Regions from separate parts of the Paenibacillus nicotianae genome, predicted to be linked through region 3. Evidence: riboswitches for the same ligand, from Rfam matches in the RefSeq annotation. Region 3 holds a riboswitch; each other region holds the start of a gene.
What was found. Region 3 has a riboswitch for thiamine pyrophosphate ahead of ACFSGI_RS09245 (thiamine phosphate synthase). Riboswitches for the same ligand answer to the same signal wherever they lie in the genome.
Positions count from the first base shown of each region.

Region 1: another riboswitch for thiamine pyrophosphate. It lies ahead of tenA (thiaminase II); the one in region 3 lies ahead of ACFSGI_RS09245 (thiamine phosphate synthase).
Region 2: another riboswitch for thiamine pyrophosphate. It lies ahead of thiM (hydroxyethylthiazole kinase); the one in region 3 lies ahead of ACFSGI_RS09245 (thiamine phosphate synthase).
Region 4: another riboswitch for thiamine pyrophosphate. It lies ahead of ACFSGI_RS00530 (ABC transporter substrate-binding protein); the one in region 3 lies ahead of ACFSGI_RS09245 (thiamine phosphate synthase).

Region 1 is NZ_JBHUGF010000011.1:174,222-179,044, forward strand. Features, by position in the region: gene ACFSGI_RS19520 (hypothetical protein) at 1-196, opposite strand, end outside; gene rluF (23S rRNA pseudouridine(2604) synthase RluF) at 224-931, opposite strand; gene ACFSGI_RS19530 (TIGR01777 family oxidoreductase) at 1,052-1,948, opposite strand; TPP riboswitch at 2,120-2,223, shown strand; gene tenA (thiaminase II) at 2,376-3,062, shown strand; gene ACFSGI_RS19540 (ECF transporter S component) at 3,080-3,676, shown strand; gene ACFSGI_RS19545 (ABC transporter ATP-binding protein) at 3,654-4,823, shown strand, end outside.
Region 2 is NZ_JBHUGF010000010.1:3,205,226-3,210,048, forward strand. Features, by position in the region: gene ACFSGI_RS18230 (DoxX family protein) at 33-560, shown strand; gene thiE (thiamine phosphate synthase) at 810-1,481, opposite strand; gene thiD (bifunctional hydroxymethylpyrimidine kinase/phosphomethylpyrimidine kinase) at 1,465-2,286, opposite strand; gene thiM (hydroxyethylthiazole kinase) at 2,331-3,134, opposite strand; TPP riboswitch at 3,229-3,331, opposite strand; gene ACFSGI_RS18250 (alpha/beta hydrolase) at 3,438-4,268, opposite strand; gene ACFSGI_RS18255 (DUF1129 family protein) at 4,417-4,823, shown strand, end outside.
Region 3 is NZ_JBHUGF010000010.1:1,125,967-1,130,789, forward strand. Features, by position in the region: partial or broken gene ACFSGI_RS23240 (ATP-binding cassette domain-containing protein) at 1-557, shown strand, start outside; gene ACFSGI_RS23245 (ATP-binding cassette domain-containing protein) at 632-1,525, shown strand; TPP riboswitch at 1,707-1,816, shown strand; gene ACFSGI_RS09245 (thiamine phosphate synthase) at 2,065-2,700, shown strand; gene ACFSGI_RS09250 (NAD(P)/FAD-dependent oxidoreductase) at 2,724-4,082, shown strand; gene thiS (sulfur carrier protein ThiS) at 4,073-4,276, shown strand; gene ACFSGI_RS09260 (thiazole synthase) at 4,278-4,823, shown strand, end outside.
Region 4 is NZ_JBHUGF010000001.1:114,544-119,366, forward strand. Features, by position in the region: gene ACFSGI_RS00525 (MTH1187 family thiamine-binding protein) at 1-120, opposite strand, end outside; gene ACFSGI_RS00530 (ABC transporter substrate-binding protein) at 146-1,183, opposite strand; TPP riboswitch at 1,302-1,413, opposite strand; gene ACFSGI_RS00535 (pyridoxamine 5'-phosphate oxidase family protein) at 1,652-2,068, shown strand; gene ACFSGI_RS00540 (aspartyl-phosphate phosphatase Spo0E family protein) at 2,362-2,538, shown strand; gene ACFSGI_RS00545 (bifunctional 2',3'-cyclic-nucleotide 2'-phosphodiesterase/3'-nucleotidase) at 2,873-4,823, shown strand, end outside.

The DNA.
Region 1 (4,823 bases), on a different contig from region 3:
TTTGAGTGATTGAATTTTTTATATATTCTGCGGATAATTCGCGTATCCCTGTTGGCATGGAAACAAACTGTCTAGATAGTTCTAAAAGACCACATATCGGAAAGCTATTGAATTCAATTTCTCCGTTAGATTTTAACATTTGAAGAAATCGTTCTATAAAATATTTTGTTCTTTGAGTTTGATTATCATTATACATAGTAGCTCCTATTATTTTTATAAGTGATCAACGTTTTTTCGGCGTATATTCCAGATCGCGGAATAAGCGATTGAGTTCATCGGTGGTAAGATCACGCCATTTGCCTGTTGGTAAATTGCCAAGACGAATATTCATAATGCGAGTACGACGTAGCGCACGTACTTCATAACCAAGTGCAGAGCACATACGACGAATCTGACGATTCAATCCTTGAGTCAAAATAATTTTGAATACATATTTCGATTGTTGAACGACCTGACAAGGCAGTGTAACCGTATCTAGAATTTCTACACCGGACGCCATTTGTTTGAGAAAAGAAGGCGTAATCGGTTGATCGACAGTGACGATATATTCTTTTTCATGCTTGTTTTCAGCACGCAAAATCTCGTTGACGATATCGCCATCATTGGTCAGCATAATCAATCCGTCTGAATCTTTATCCAATCGTCCGACATGGAAAATACGCAAGGGATGATTAACAAAATCTACGATATTGCCCCGAATATGACGTTCGGTTGTACTGGTAATGCCTACCGGCTTGTTAAGCACAATATACACATTTTCTTGTTCGACTTTGATCGGTTTGCCTTTGACCCGTACATCATCGCCTTCTTCGACCTGACTGCCTAGCTCGGCAACGACACCATTGATCGTGACAATGCCTTCATTGATCCATTTATCGGCACCCCTGCGGGATGTAATTCCAGATTCACTAATATATTTATTAATTCGCACGTCTAAGCACACCTTTAACTCTAATTTTTGAGTCAGCTATTCCGTTATGACTCAAGTCTATCTCTACGATACCCTTTTTTGCTGTATTTTAAAAGTAATGTTCGTCGGTTCTGTATTTGATTATGACTTTGTATGCAAAATATGTTGAAGTGCTTGTTCCAAGCGTCCGTATTTGAACATAAATCCTTCTTTGATCAGACGATTAGGGATCACCCAACGGCTTTTAAGCACTAATTCCGGTTCTGTCCGAATCACTCTAGCTCCGAGATTAAGCATCCACGTAGACGCAGGCAGACCACCTTTACGATGCATCACTTTGCGCATGGTTGCCATCAGTTCTCGATTGGTGACCGGATTCGGAGACGTGCAGTTGAACACGCCTTCAAGGGATTCCCACTCTTGAATAAATAAAATAATCTGGAATAAATCTTCGACATGAATCCAGCTAAACATCTGCTTACCTGATCCTTGATGACCCCCTAATCCAAAGCGAACCAGATTTTTGAAAGGGGTCATCACACCGCCACCCGGTCCTAATACAATAGCGATACGTAGTGCAGCTTGACGGGTATGGGGAAGGCTAAAAGAGAAAAAAGCGTCTTCCCATGCTTTGGCAACGTCTACCGAAAAACCACTACCAATCTCGCCTTTCGTCTCGGTCATCGGGCGATCTTCGGCATGACGATAAATTGTAGCTGTACTGGAATTGATCCAAAGCGCAGGCGGATGTTCACAAGCAAGGATAGCGTTTCCAAGAATCTGTGTGGTTTCGATTCGAGAGTTCATGATTTCACGTTTATTTTGTTCGTTATAACGACAATTGACCGATTTACCTGCTAGATTAATGACCATTTCTGCTCCATCCAGAGCTTGAACAATTGCTTGGTGATCATCCCATGCGATATGTGGAGATTGTCTGGAAATGATCTTCACTTCAATACCCAATGCTGTCAATCTTTTTTCCACATACTGCCCGATAAATCCTGTGCCACCTGCCAGTACTACTTTACGTGTCATCAAGATCAACTCAATTCTATTTAGATATTTAAATCTATTCACTATTCCTTAGTTATACGTATATTTTACACTATTTTATAACCATATAACTGTAAAAAAAGGAAAGATTACTGCGATAATAGCAGTTGACAGTCTGTTCAATCGTGTGTACAGTAAGATGCAAATGAATCGAATGACCACTAGGGGAGCCTTTGTGTAGGCTGAGACGGGAAAATCCCGGACCCTTGGAACCTGATCTAGTTCATACTAGCGTAGGAAAGTGGAGACTGTGCAAGGGTACCTGTACATATACGTACACCTATTCTGCCGCTCCATAACGGAGCGGCTTTTTTGCATCTATTTGTCCATATATTCCAGTAGTGGTCCTTCTTTATTAACCAAGCGTCAGCGTCGCTATCGATGCTTCTATTCTAAGGAGGATACAGTTATGAGTTTTTCACAGGAAATTAGACAGGCCGCAGACCCGATTTTTGAAGCGATTTTTAATCATCCATTTGTACAGGGGATTGCCAAAGGTGATCTGCGTAGTGAGCAGTTGATCCATTATGTAAAGCAAGATTTCGAGTATCTGAATTCTTTTATGCGTATCTATGGAACCGCTATTGCGAAATGTCCAACACGCGAAGATATGGCGATGTTTAACGAGCAGATTTCATTTGTGCTTCATAGCGAAATTCATCCTCATAATAACTTTTGCGAAGTAGCAGGGGTGAAGTATGAAGATTTACAAGGATATGCACTGTCTCCTTCGTCTCATCATTATATTCGGCATATGTTAACCGTTGCTCATGAAGGTGATCTGGGTGATATTTTGGCGGTATTGTTGCCTTGTCCGTGGACGTATTGGGAAATTGGTGTGAAATTATTGGAAAAAGTGAAGCCGGATGCATCCCATCCTTTTTATGATTGGATCAGCTTCTATGGTAATCGTACCGATACAATCACTCATCAATTCTGTGCTCGGTTGGATGAATGGGCAGAGCAGACTACACCTGCACATCGGGCGCGTATGAAAGAGCATTTTCTTCTGAGTTGTCAGTTTGAATATATGTTCTGGGATATGGCGTACACACTGGAAGATTGGCCTGTACCGATGGAGGTTGCGCGCGTATGAGTTCCCCATCGATCTCTATGACATGGAAAATGAAAGAAGTGGTATTAACCGTTATTCTGGCGGTTGCTTGCGGTGTTATTTATCTGGGATGGTCAACGTTATGGATACCGATCTCTGCTTTAGTCGGCCCGGTTGGTGCAGGATTTATGTTCGGCATCTGGATTATTGCAAGCCCGATCGTTGCTTATATTATTCGTAAGCCAGGGGCGGCATTGATCGCTGAAGTAGCGGCTGCGGCTGTAGAACTTTTAACCGGTAGCCATTTCGGATTATCAGCGTTATTGATTGGTGTATTTCAAGGGATTGGAGCAGAGATCGCTTTCGCTCTATTTGGCTACAAACGCTATAACTTGATGACTTTAATGTTATCAGGCGCTCTAGCGGCAGTAGGTGGAGTGTTGTATAACCTGATCGCTAATGGATTCGGCTATTATACACTGCAAGTATTGATGACTACGCTGGTGATTCAGGTGATCAGCGGAATGATTTTAGGTGGATGGTTAGCCAAAATAATTGTAGAAGCTTTGTGCAAAACAGGTGTGCTAGATCAATACGAAATTATGAAAGTACGGCGGAAGAAGGGGAATGCGAATGGAATCGCTTCTAGGGTGTAAAGACCTGTCGGTACGTTTTTATCATCGAGAAGAATATGTATTACATGGCATTCATTTATCGATTGCACGCGGAGAAAAAGTACTGATACTTGGGCCAAGTGGTAGTGGCAAATCGACGCTATTGTCTGCGCTGTCCGGTATTATCCCTGAACATGTAGAAGCCGAAGTGGAAGGCGAGATTCAGTTAGCTCCTCAATGTGGCGTGATGTTTCAAGACCCGGATTCCCAGTTCTGTATGCTTCATGTAGATGAAGAGATTGCGTTTAGCTTAGAAAATCGCTCTATTCCTCATGCTCAGATGGACAAGATGATAGATACGGTAATGAAGCAAGTCGGTCTGAATATAGATCGTCATACCCCTATTGAGACATTATCCGGTGGCATGAAGCAACGGTTAGCATTAGCATGTCTGTTAGCGCTTGAACCAGAAGTGCTTTTTTTCGATGAACCGACAGCTCAACTTGATCCTATTAGTCGCAAAGAAATCTTTCAATTGTTACGTGACTTAGCTTATCAGTACGGTCAGACAATGGTCTTTGTAGAGCATACATTAGATGGTTGTATTGAATGGATGGATAAGGTCATTCTTATGAATGCGCAAGGGCATATTATAGCTCAAGGCAAGCCAGCAGAGATGATCGAGCAGTATCGTACAGAGATGGAAGAAGCCGGAATATGGCAACCGCAATTATTCCCGTATACATGGGAAGAGGTACAAAACCATCCGTCTCATCCATTAGCAAAGCAGTTGCAACAGACATTACAACAACGCCGCACAGCTACATTACATGCAAACGCAATAGACAATCATCCGTCTAATATTATGATCACCGAGCAACTGGACATCGGGTATCGCCAACAATCTGTGATGAGCAATATGAATATCTCTATCCCAACAGGGGAATGGGTAGCGATTGTTGGGGCGAATGGGAGTGGCAAAAGTACATTTCTCAAAAGCTTAATGCGGTTGGAACGTATTCGTAGCGGACAGCTTTACTTTCAAAATATCCTTTTGAAAAAATGGAGTGATCGTGATCTATATGAGCAAGCCGGATTTGTTTTCCAAAATCCAGAACTGCAATTTGTGACTGATACTGTATTTGACGAGATTGCTTTTGGCGGACGGCAACGGAATTGGTCTGAACAA
Region 2 (4,823 bases), 2.1 Mb from region 3:
AAAAAAATAAAACATTATTCAGGGGAGTGGCAATCATGAACAGATGGCTAAGAGAAAATAGTGTGGCAATGTGGTTATTGACTATCGTACGGGTATACATCGGATTCAAATGGATTAGCGGTGGATGGGAAAAATTAAGCGGTGGCGGATTTGATGCTAGTGGATTTTTGACAGGTGCTATCGCGAATACAGGCGGAGAACATCCAAGTGTACAAGCAGGCTGGGGCGCATTTTTACAACACTTTGCGTTACCAAATGTCGGATTATTCAATGTTCTTGTTCCTATCGGTGAATTTCTTGTCGGACTTGGATTGATCTTAGGCGCTTGCACTACACTCGCAGCATTAATGGGAATGGTCATGAACTTTGCTTTCTTATTCTCGGGTACTGTAAGCACTAACCCTTACTTGTTACTTGCTGAAATCTTTATCGTAGTCGCTGGCGCAAACGCTGGTAAAATTGGTCTGGATCGTTGGATTGTTCCTTACCTACGTACTCGCTTCTTCAACCGTCGTAACAAACAACAAGATACATTGCCTAATCAGCATAAAATAGCCTAACACTATAACAAACCAAGTACCTTTTGATCTAGAAAGTGATCGTTGTTATTCGCAGTAACATTCAGATCATGATCATGTATCACAGAGAGAACCTACTGTAACATACAAAAACAAATTAGCATTTCACTTTAAAAGTCATTCTATCTACCAATCTTCTCATCTGGTAGACAGAATGACTTTTTTGTATTTTACAATAAATGTACAGCGCAGAATGATTTGCTATATTTAAAATCTGGTATAGCATTTTGCTTAATTTATCATCAAACGCCGAGTTAATGTATTTAATTGTTGAGTCGCTTGCTCGACATTGTCCTGCCCTGCAATCGCAGATATGACAGCAATCCCGTCAGCACCAGCAGTAAAGATAGGCTCGGCATTATGTGCGTGAATCCCTCCAATACCAACTACTGGAATATCGATATGATAGTTCTTGAGGGCTGTAATTGTGCTTGTTCCTTGTACGGCTTGCGCATCAGCTTTGGAGATTGTAGGATAGATCGGTCCTATGCCTAAATAATCAGCGCCATCTTGAATCGCTTGTCTAGCTTCAGTTACGTTATGAGCAGATACGCCGATCATTTTGTTATATCCTAGACGTGCCCGAATCCCCTCTGCGGGTGCATCGTCTTGTCCTACATGAATCCCATCCGCATCCAGAGCGATTGCTAACTCTATATCGTCATTTACAATAAACGGAATCTGATGCGTTTTGCATATCTGTTGTAGACGTTCTCCAAGCTGATAATACGCTTGTCCTGTTAAAGCACCGACCCCTTTTTCGCGAAATTGAAAAAGAGTGATTCCGCCTGCAATGGCAGATGTTAATACTTCTTCTGGTGGTCGGGTACAATTCACACTCCCCATAACCAGATACAGACGTAAATACTGGCGGATATGCAGAATATCAGGCTTGGTGATCATAGACTTTTCTCCTTTGTTGATAAGCAAAATGATTGGTAGGCCCATGACCGGAGCCGATACCGAGTCCATCTTCAATTGCTGCTTGAATAAATTGCTTGGCGGTATGTACAGCTTCGTGAATAGATTGTCCTTTGGCAAGTTCTGCTGTTAATGCCGCTGAAAAGGTGCATCCTGTTCCATGCGTATGAGGTGTATCGATCCGCTCACTTTCCAAATAATCAAATCGCTGCCCATCGTACAACAGATCAATAACGGTAGAAGTGGAAGTATCATGTCCTCCTTTGATCACTACATACGTTGCTCCCATCTCTATCAATTGTCTGGCGGCTTGTTCGCGTTGCTGTAGATTGGTAATCGCTAGACCTGTCAGTAACTCGGCTTCTGGCAAATTAGGCGTGATGATCTCAGCCAGTGGAATCAGATCAGTGATCAATGCCTGCAATGCTTCTTGTTGTAACAGTACCGATCCTCCTTTAGCGACCATCACCGGATCAATCACCAGATGTTGCCACTGATACTGTTTTACTTTTTCAGCAACATGACGAATAATATCAGCACTAAATAACATGCCTGTTTTGACCGCGCGAGGTTGTAGGTCTGTTCCGATCGAATCCAATTGCTGTACAATCCCTTCAATCTCTACAGGATAGACACCTTGTACACCTGTAGTATTCTGCGCGGTAATAGCTGTGATAACAGACATGCCATAGACCCCGAGTTCTTGAAATGTTTTGAGATCAGCTTGAATCCCTGCCCCTCCACCACTATCTGAACCTGCAATCGTCAATGCTTGATACACGCTCATTTTGTCTCACTCCTTTATAGTGTAAATATATTCAGCAGTATGCTCTAAGATAAAGTGATTAGGGCTCGTGTAGCTACGATCTCGGGAGTGACGAGAGACAATTGATTGATAAATTGTACTTGAAAACTGCCTGTGCCTTGCCCTGCTGTCTGTTCATAGGCGATCTCTGCGGCGATACCGTAAAATGCCAAAGCTTCTGCTACAGCTTGCAGGCGCTCTTGAGCTTGTGTTGGATCGGCTACTGCGATAAATGCACCGACCACTGCACTTAATAAACAGCCTCCGCCTGTGACTTGCGTTAGTATCTTGTGACTATTGGCGATAATATACGTACTCTGTCCATCTGTGACGACGTCTTTTTCGCCGGTGATCGCTACAATGCACTTTAATTGTGTGGCAGCCTGCTCTGCGATCTGTATCAAATTGCCTTCACCGGTTCCTGCATCTACACCTTTGATCTCCCAGGGTTGACCAATGACATGAGCCACTTCGGCGATATTGCCACGTAACACATCTACTTGAACATGTTCGATAATCTGCAAAGCCGACTGTGTACGATATGACGTTGCTCCAGCACCTACCGGATCAAATACAACAGACACGCCTGCTTGATTCGCTGAACGCCCTGCACGTTGAATAGATTCGACAGTGTAAGGATCGAGCGTACCCATATTGAGTACGACCGCGTTCGCCATCGCTGCAACATCGGCTACTTCTTCATGCGCATATGCCATAAAAGGAGAAGCTCCCAAAGCCAGCAAGCCGTTTGCTGTAAAATTAGTGACAACCATATTGGTAATATTGTGAATCAGTGGATGTTGCGCTTGTACTTTGGCTAGAAAAGTCATCGATATTGCCTCCTATAACGTAATAAAGACCCATCCATCTCCAGAAGAGACAAATGGGTCAAACATTCATTCAGGTATACTAACAACATGAGTGAAAATTCAGCCTCCACTTCCCTCCGCTGGTATGATCCAGATCAGGTTCCAAGGGTCCGAAAATCTATTTTCGTCTCAGCCAACAGGCTCCCCTAGTGAAATCAGTAACTATTCGATTATTCTTTCTTACCATACCACTGGTGAATGATCTGGTAAAGCATAAGAAATTGGTTAATATCTTACTATATAGGCGCTTGGAAATATAAGCGCTTAGATCATCCAGTGTTGCCAATCGGTCTGAGCGACGTTGCGTTCGGTGAGCCATTGACGGGTTTTGTCCAATAGTTCGCGGCGATGTGATCCGTTGGAATATGTGTGATCGGCTTGAAAAATGATTTCTTTATCACAACGTCCTTCCGAACGTGTCCAGAATACTTTTTGATACAAAAAGGCATAATCTACCGGAATCACATCGTCTCCTGTACCATGAATTACAAGCACATCGCCACCAAATTGCTTGGCTTCTTGAAACGGTTGGAAATTGCCCAGCGAATCAAAGTATACAGGTGTAAAGGAATACCCTAAATGATCTGCTTGCCCTTCGATAACAGCTTGATCGTATTTGTCACGACCGGTTAATTTGATAATATCGTTAAATGGATGCCCTACCGCTGACCAAAGGATTAAGCTTTTGACCCGATGATCACGTACAGAAGTAAGAATAGCTACAGCGCCACCCAGACTATGACCGATCAATGTGACGCGTGTCGGATCAATATCACTGCAAGTCATCGCATAATCAAGTACAGTACGAGTCTGAGCGACCATAGATTCTAATCCTTCTTTGCCATAGTCGCCGCCGCTTTCACCGCAACCTGCATAATCAAAGCGAACCACCATATAACCGTCAGCCGCCAATTCACGTGCTGTACTAACAAATAAGCGATCCACTCCGATACGGCTGCCAACAAAACCATGGCAGATTACAATCAGCGGTGTACGGCTTTTGCCTCGTCCTGCTAATTGTGGTTCCTGTTCAGGATAATGAATACTAGCTGTCAGATCCAAGTCGTGATGTCGAATGACGATATTGCGTTCCATGATGATTCCTCCTCTTAAATAAACAATTCCGATCAGTTTAATGTGTTTTAATCTTGCAACCATATTATCATTAACGTTAGATCATTGTCAACGCAAGGAAAGTATGGCAAAATAGTAGCTTCGAACAACGAGAATGGAGGAATGAATCATGAGTTCAATACGCCAAATGGTTAAAGATATTAATGTAGTACGAGATCAGCTAAAACCAGAAAATTTGGATTATTATGATGATGTTATTGTACATGTACGGGATGCACGAATTGATCGTGAAGCAGGCGAAGAATTACTTTTAGAAATGGGTCATCATTTATTAGAAGCCCAGAAAAAAGGCAAAACTGCCAAACAATTATTCGGTAAAGAATCGATAGAATACGGCAATGTATTAATTCGTAATCTACCCGAAAAACGGCAGTTGAGCAAGCCTATGTATTATTTGATGATTCCGTGGGTAGCGCTAACATGGGTATTTCTGATTCAAGCATTAATGGGGTTATTCAGAATCAGTATTAGCGATTCAGGAATTGTGGGGCAGATCAATGTAGCGACTCTGATTAT
Region 3 (4,823 bases):
TAATTTTGGAGACCGAACATTATTTCGGGATGTATCTTTTCGTCTGCTTGCTGGAGAGCATGTAGGCTTAGTAGGTGCAAATGGTGCTGGCAAATCAACATTGATGAATATTATGACAGGTAAACTGTTAAAAGATAGCGGTAAAGTCGAATGGGCTCCGCGTGTACGTTATGGTTATTTAGATCAGCATACCAAGTTAACAGAAGGAAAAACTGTACGTGATGTGCTGAAAGATGCTTTTCTGCCATTGCTAGAATTAGAACAAGAGTTAAATGAAGTCACCAATCAGATGGGTGAAGCATCCCCAGAACAATTGGAAATATTGTTAGAACGAATGGGTGATATTCAAGAGCAACTGGAAATCGGAGACTTTTATCTGTTAGATACCAAAGTTGAAGATATGGCTTACGGTCTTGGACTCAATGTTATTGGACTTGATAAAGACGTAACAGCTTTGAGCGGTGGACAACGTACCAAAGTACTGCTTGCCAAGCTGTTACTGGAAAAGCCTAATGTATTGTTGCTGGATGAGCCTACCAACTATCTGGACGTAGAACATATTCAATGGCTAACTCGTTATTTGCAAGAATATCCACATGCTTTCGTATTGATCTCGCATGATACAGATTTTATGAATCAAGTGGTTAATGTCATTTATCATTTGGAATTTGCTAAATTAAATCGCTATACAGCTGATTATAATAAGTTCCTAGAAATGGCTGATATTCAAAAGCATCAACATATTGAAGCATTTGAGAAACAGCAAGATTTTATCAAAAAACAAGAAGAATTTATTCAAAAAAATAAAGCACGTGCATCTACATCAGGTCGTGCAAAAAGTCGTGAAAAGCAATTAAATCGTATTGAACGAATCGACAAACCAGAAGAATTTGCCAAACCAACATTTAATTTCAAAGAAGCTCGTGCCAGTAGCAAAACAGTCTTTGAAGGTAAAGACTTTGAGATTGGGTATACACATGCGTTATTGCCTAAAATGACTATGAATATTGAACGTGGCGAAAAAATTGCGATCGTTGGTTGTAACGGTGTAGGTAAATCAACGTTGCTCAAAACGATTCTTGGTAAACTTCAACCGGTAAGTGGTAAAACATATCTTGGTGATTATTTGCATTCTGCGTATTTTGAGCAGGAAGTACGTCCAGATCAATTGACACCGATTGATGAAGTATGGAATGAATTTTCACATTTAAGTCAAAATGAAGTGCGTGGTCATCTTGCACGTTGCGGTCTGAAAAATGAGCATATTACGCGTCCAATGCGTATGTTAAGTGGTGGAGAACAAGCGAAAGTACGTTTGTGCAAACTATTACTGCGTGAAAGCAACTGGGTATTATTTGATGAACCAACTAATCACTTGGATGTACATGCAAAAAATGAATTAAAACGCGCGTTAAAAGCATATAAAGGCACAGTATTGCTTGTGTCTCACGAACCTGAATTTTATGAAGACTGGGTTACTAAAATTTGGGATGTTGAAGAGTGGTCTGAAGCGAAAGCAAAATAAAAAGTTTTAGTCTTTTGAAGCTGTAATTGCGGATTATAATCATTAATGTTGATACTGTATTTGATAAGATGAATTGATCAAGTATGTATTTGGTTATCTTTCTCAGTGCTTTGTATAAAGTGTTAGAATCATTTGCTTTATTGAATAGTCTTTGCTAAGATGAATAACAAATTGAATAGCTTGAATGCACTAGGGGGGCCGTTTGAGGCTGAGATGAAAGCACATATTGCTTTCGGACCCTTTGTACCTGATCTGGATCATACCAGCGTAGGGAAGTGGTAGCAGAGTTGCGGAAATATTGCATACAAAATAATCTAGACGATCAAGTCGATGAAGTAATCAAGAATAGACAGTAGTAATCATCTACTGACTAGGCTATTACTACAGATTATACAATTTCCGTTCTTTCTAAATAATCTTGTTTGATCGGAAATATCGATCATTATTTTCTAGATCTATACTAGCCACTTCTTGTAATAAAGAAGTGGCTTTTTTGTGTTTTATTCTATCTATTTGTGTAAAGGAGAGATGTTTTTAGCATGGAACTTCATGCGATTAGTACTGGTCAGCAGTCGATGACCGAACTGATAGAGATAGCATCACAGATATCCCCCTGGGTGACTGTTATTCATATTCGGGAAAAAAAGTGGTCTGATCTTCAGATCGTTGATACGATTCAACAACTGATAGACAAAGGTGTTCCGCGATCGCAATTACGGATCAATAGTCGACCACAATTAGCAGTAGATATGAAGCTCGGAGGAGTACATTTAAGCGAAAATATGTCTTACCACTCAGAAAAAAATTCTTATCTAGCTAATGATGATAAAACCCCGTTGGTATGGAAAGTAGGACGATCTGTTCATCACATAGATCAAGCGTTACGAGCAGAGCAAGAAGGAGTAGATTACATTTTTTATGGACATATCTATTCTACTACGTCTAAGCCTGATCTATCTCCGCGAGGATTGATTCAATTGGAACAAATATGCCATGCAGTATCTATACCTGTCATTGCAATTGGTGGTATTCAGCCATCACATTGTCAGGATATTTATCAAACAGGCGCTAAAGGAATTGCAGTAATGTCTGGTATTTTCCAAGCAGATCATCCTAAACATGTCTGTCAGCAATATCATGCAAGTATTCAAAATATGATATCTACCAATCTATAACTACAAAGAAAGAAGTGAATGAGATGATGGGTCATTTATCCAATCTCAATACTAAACATTATGATGTAATCGTTGTAGGGGCAGGAGTGATTGGAGCTGCTCTAGCATATGAACTGGCACAGCAAGGGGTCAAAGTAGCTTTACTTGAAAAAAGCACACCCGCTGCTGGTGCATCAGGCGCCGCCGGTGGCATGTTAGCCGCTCATTCTGAGCATTTCATGAATGCAGAACTGCATCACTTGGCACTCTATAGTCAATCGCTGTATAGCAAGCTTGCTACTGATCTACTTGAGCAAACAGGTATAGATATTGGATTGCGAACAGAGGGATTTTTACTTCCTTTGACTGAAAAAGATTCTAAACTGTTACATGAAGAGCGATTATATGAAGATCAATCACAGGAAAACAGTAATGATCAATCTTCAAATACTCAATATCAAAATGCTCAACATCAACTGGATCATCAAGATTTTTTTCGCGATAACGATATTCTTTCTAATATTGAGACAATTGATCATACCAATACCAATACCAATACCAATACCAATACCAATACCAATACCAATACCAATACCAATACCAAAAAGTGGTGGAGTCCATCTTATCTAGCTCAAGTAGAACCACAACTGTATGCTCCATCAGGTATGATCTACAATCCAGATGAACCGCAATTAATTCCAGCGTTGCTTAATCAAGCGCTTGTACAAGCTGCTATTCAATATGGGGTCGACTTTTATCCAGAAACAGAAGTCTTACGTTTACTGTATCAGCAAAATACCTCTCAGATTAAAGGTGTCGTTAGTAATAAAGGCAATCTATCTGCCGAACAGGTGGTTTTGACAACAGGTATAAGTACTCAACAACTGCTAGCAAAAGAGCAATACACATTACCTTTTATTCCAATCAAAGGCGAATTAATCGAAGTCAGTACTCCTTCAAAATGGCTTGGACATACGATCTATGGAGAAGGGATTTATATTATTCCCAAAAGTGATCATCGACTCTGGATCGGTGCTACCAGTAAACCTAATCGAATCGATACAAATGTAGAGATTTCGGCTATCGCTCAGTTATTATCTCAAGCTGAACAATATTTGCCTGCAATAGGCTCAGCAACTTTTGTAAGGTGTTGGTCAGGTATAAGACCGGGAACACCGGATGAATTGCCTTATTTGGGTCGGATCGAGCCGATTACTGGTTTATGGACAGCTTCAGGTCATTATCGTAATGGTATTTTACTAGCGGCTGGCACAGCAAAATATATGGCACAAGCTTTGATAACCAATCATACAGCGCATATTCCAGACTGTTTTGCTCCGGCAAGGGCTTTGCAAAAATGCAGTGATCTAGCTATACGGAAAGGAGTCACTACATGGAACTGATTATCAACGGTCATCTCAAATATATAGAGCCTGAACACAATACTGTATCCAAATTGCTAGAGTCTTTATCACTAGGTCACAAAACAGTGATTGTAGAGCATAACCAACACATTTTACAAAAAGAAGAGCACCCGCATATTACGCTGGCAGACAAAGACATATTAGAGATTGTACATTTTGTAGGAGGTGGCTGATTTGTTAACGATAGGTACACATACATTTACATCAAGGCTATTACTGGGCACAGGGAAATTTACAGATTTGCAGATTCAGAATCAAGCGGTAGAAGCATCAGGTACCGAAGTGCTAACATTTGCAGTAAGACGATTGAATCTAGATCAAGTGAACGAACCGAATTTTTTAGAAATGCTGGATCTTCAAAAATATAAATTATTGCCTAATACCGCAGGAGCCAAAACAGCCGAAGAAGCGATTCGGATAGCACGTCTGGCAAAAGCTTCTGGATTATGTGATATGATAAAAGTAGAAGTTATCGGAGATGATACGTTGCTTTTACCTGATCCTTTGGAGACAGTCAAAGCTTGTGAAGTCTTGCTAGCAGAAGGATTTATTGTTCTGCCGTATATCTCTGATGATTATATGTTAGCCAAACGTCTACAGCAACTTGGTGTACATGCGATTATGCCTGGAGCTTCACCAATCGGTTCCGGTAAAGGAATACTTAATCCTGCGGCTTTGCAATGGATTATCGATCAAGCAACTGTACCTGTGATTGTAGAT
Region 4 (4,823 bases), on a different contig from region 3:
CACTTCATATTTCACACCGGATGCTTGAATCACTTCTATTGCCCGATCAACATAATCGTAAGAATTCTCACCGGCTTGAGTTTTGGGAATAACCTGAATACTGAGAAGGGTATGTGCCATAGTAGTTATCTCCTTAAATATCGATTTATGATTTGGTTGCTTCAGGTAAATAATCGTTGGTATACGCTTTGGTTGCATCTAACGGTTTATCCAGCAATTTCTGCTTGAACATCCAATCTGCATAACCTGCCCAGACCGATTGTTTTTGCTCGCCCCAGCGTTTGGCATCATCTTGATAACGTGGAGATAACCATTTTTGACTGGCTTTGACCAATGCAGGATCAAGATCAGGTACTGCTTTAAGTAAAATATCTGCTGATTCGTCTGGATGAGCAATCGCATACTGATACCCTTTACTTGTTGCCGCCATAAATGATTTGACCAATGCAGGATCAGTAGTGATCTGCTTCTCATTGGTGACGATAACAGGTGTATAATAATCGAGCTTATCTGAATAATCTTTTACATATAACATATCTAACGGTTGCCCGCGAAGTTCTGCTTCAATTCCTGTCCAACCATAGAATATCCAAGCAAAGTCGATTCCTTTTTGTACGGCTGTAAAATAATCCGCATTACCGATATTCACACTTTTGACTTTGCTGACATCGCCGCCATCTGTATCCATAATCGATTTCATGACAGCTTCTTCAACAGGCGATCCCCATGCACCATAGGATTTGCCTTCCATATCTTTAGGGCTTTTGATTCCGCGATCGGTAGGAGCGGCAAAGCCAGATGTATTATGCTGGATAACTGCTGCAAGAGAGACTAACGGAACACCTTGTACCCGCGCTTGAGTTACACTTTCTTGATAGCTGATTCCAAAAGGTACTTCACCAGAAGCAACCATCGTATCTGCTCCCCCTTGACCAGGAGCGATAATTTCAACATTTAATCCTGCTTCTTTATAGTAGCCCTTAGCTTGAGCAACATATAAGCCGGTATGATTCGTATTGGGTGTCCAGTCTAGGACGACTTTAACATCTTTCAGTCCAGATGTTGATCCTGTTGGATTAGCTGTATTACTTGTGCTTGTTGCTGAACCACATGCAGTGGTGATCCATAATAAGCCTACCATTAACCAGGGTAAGCTTTGACGCCACCTTTTTTGAATTCTCATGAACAGTCATCCTTCTTTCTTCTAGCTCAAATAGTCAATCCTGTAGTACTGGATAAAAGGCATAAAAAAAACGCCCCCATCGGGACGACATAGGTGCAATTATAAGCTAGAGTACAGCATATAACGACTTGTTACTTTCCTACGCTGGCATTATCCAGATCAGGTATAAGGGTCTGTATTTATCACAATACACTCTCAGCCAGTTGCAACTAGCTCCCCTGTACATATGCGGTTTTTTTACATTGTAATTATAGACCAGAGGGTATCAACTGTCCAGTAAAGAGAATCCGGTGTCATCAGCAAAAGAGAGTGCATTTCGGTTCAGTCTCGCTGTCTAAGGGTATTTACATATACGGAAGTTTGTAACTAACAAAAGTTCCATTCAATATTTTTCTATACGTATCGAATCGATATACATAGATACAGATATTGAATACCCATACGTTTATATACAGGAGGAGATTGATCATGAGTAAAACAGCTGAAGAACAAGCCATTTTGACCGCTTTAGAAGGTAATCCATTTTGCGCACTAGGTACAGTAGAAAATGACAAACCTAAAGTACGCTACATGGCACTATATAACGAAGGCTTAAATATTCATCTCGCGACAAACCGTAAAACACATAAAGTCGAAGAGTTAGAAAAAAATCCGAACTGTTATGTATTGTTGGGTTATGAAAAAGGCGGCACTAATCAAGTCGTTGAAATCGAAGGTGTAAGTGCTGTATCTACCGATGACGAATTGAAAAAACGTGTCTGGAAAGAAGAATTTAAAGAATGGTTCTCCGGTCCAGAAGATCCTGATTATGTGATCTTAGATATCAAACCACAAACGATTGAATATACAGATCAAGACGGTAACAAAAAAACGTGGACTGCGTAATCTGATCAAGCTTTAAGTGTTCAGTATTGCAGTCATCACATAAACGACTCGGAATTTGAAATTTGCGAAACAAGAGAATGACTGCAAAATTCAAATTCCGAGTTTTTTCGTCTTTATTTTTCCATAAAAAGGATAAAATAGGTACTTGAGGAACTTGATAAGGTATACTCAAATAAGGTATAAAAAGGTATATAGAAATATTCTATAGGATAATCTGTAAATTGACGATGATGGAAGAAAATGAGAGTTCCATGTATAGCAAGATATAAGGAAATATACTGGAGGTGGTTTCCTTGAACTTAAAACAAATAGAACAACAGATTGAGCAGGAACGCCGCATATTGAACCAGATGGCAGAAGAACATGGTATGCGCGATTATCGTGTGTTAGACCAATCAGAACAATTAGATCGAATTTTAGATATGTATTTTCAATATAAAGATCGAAATACTAATTTTTTAACACCTTAGTCTTAATAAATTATCAATTATGAAAAGAAACATGACATAATCATGTAAATTATAGGATTTTTCGCAAATTAAATCTTATTTTCATAAAAAATAGAACTAATAACCCTTCAAATATATCAGCCGATAGTATACAATTCTATCATGCGTTTCTTTTGGTAGCCTTTTTCCTATATATCTGCCTACTCTAAATCATGATTTTAGATATGATTTTTCTAAAAATCAGCATGTAAAGTGTAGTGTCACTGTTTGGTCATGCTGTTATACATATAAGGCGAAGAGATTATATAGGAAAAGGTGGAGCAAATGCGAATATATTTGGGAGGGGTTTTTTATTTTGAATTTGGGAAACAAAACATTTAAAAAAGCAATTACTGTCATCGCAGCGCTGCAATTGTTTGCAGTGTCGGCAGTTCCTGCTTTTGCAGCCGAAGCCACTTCTTCTGAAGCTACAGTGAAATTGCGTTTGTTGGAGACGACAGATATTCATGTGAACGTGATGAACTATGATTACTATTCAGATGCAGCCACAGATCAATACGGATATGCCAAAACAGCGACATTGATCAAAAATGCGCGTGCCGAAGCAACCAATAGTGTATTGATTGATAATGGTGATCTATTGCAGGGTAATCCGTTAGGTGATTATGTAGCCAAAGTTAATCCTTTAAAAGCAGGCGAAGTGCATCCTGTCTACAAAGCGATGAACCAATTGGGATATGATGCAGGAAATATCGGTAACCATGAATTTAACTATGGTCTGGATTTCTTGGGTAATGCTATCAAAGGCGCTAACTTCCCGTATGTAAATGCAAATATTTATACAGATGATGGTACAGGCAAAGGCGAGAAAAACTACTTTACGCCTTACTTGATTTTGGATAAAGAAGTAACCGATGAAAGTGGAGCCAAACATACTATTAAAGTAGGTGTTATCGGCTTCGTACCTCCACAAGTTATGCAATGGGATAGCGCAAACTTGTCGGGGAAAGTGGTTGCCAAAGATATCGTTGAAACAGCGAACAAATTTATTCCACAAATGAAAGCAGAAGGCGCAGATATTATTATTGCTGTTCCGCATTCTGGTTTTGAAGATATTCCTCAGACAGAATTGATGGAAAATTCCGTATTGTACTTGAGCAAAGTGCCAGGTATCGATGCGATTATGTTCGGACATGCACACAAAGTATTCCCTAGTGCTGATTTCGCTGGTAAAACAGGCGTTGATCTAGAAAAAGGGACAATTAATGGCGTTCCTTCGGTAGAGCCAGGTTTCTGGGGCGATCACCTAGGTATTATTGATCTTGAACTCAAACAACAAGGCGACAAATGGACAGTATCTAATTCTAAAGTAGAAGCTCGTCCAATCTATGATACGGCTACCAAAAAAGCATTAGTCGATGCAGATCAAGGCGTAGTTGATTCTGTATACCATGAACATGAAGAAACATTAGGTTATATCCGCGGGCCTGTAGGTGAATCAACAGCTCGTATTACCAGTTACTTTGCACTGGTAGAAGACGATCCATCGATCCAGATCGTAACCAATGCTCAAAAATGGTACCTGGAGAAACAACTTCAAGGTACAGAGTATGAGAACTTGCCGATTCTTTCTGCTGGTGCTCCATTCAAAGCAGGTGGACGTTCAGGAGCAAATTATTACACAGATATTCCAGCAGGAACAATAGCGATCAAAAACGTATCTGATCTTTATGTATATCCAAATACAGTTCACGCTGTTCTTGTAAATGGAGCAGAAGTGAAAAACTGGTTGGAATGGTCAGCAGGACAATTCAATCAAATCGATCCAGCTAAATCTGGTGAGCAAGCGTTAATCAATATGGATTTCCCGACATACAACTTTGATGTTATTGATGGGGTTACGTACCAAATTGATGTAACACAACCACCTAAATATGATGCAAAAGGTGCTGTTCTGAACGCATCTTCTAACCGTATTGTGAATTTGCAATTTAACGGTAAAGCGATTGATCCTGAACAAAAATTTGTAGTAGCGACGAATAACTATCGTGCTTCTTCGTCCAAATTGGCGAACCCAGATGGCAAACGCATCATTCTAGCTGCACCAGACGAGAACCGCCAAGTGATTATCGATTATATTCGTGAAAACAAAACAATCAATCCGGCTGCTGATGGCAACTGGTCACTTGCACCAATCAAAGGCAATCCAACAGTCACATTTAACACTTCTCCAAAAGCAAAAGACGCATTGTCCAGTGCCAAAGCAGTAGCAGGAGCAGATCCAATCGCTTATGTAGGTGAAGCAG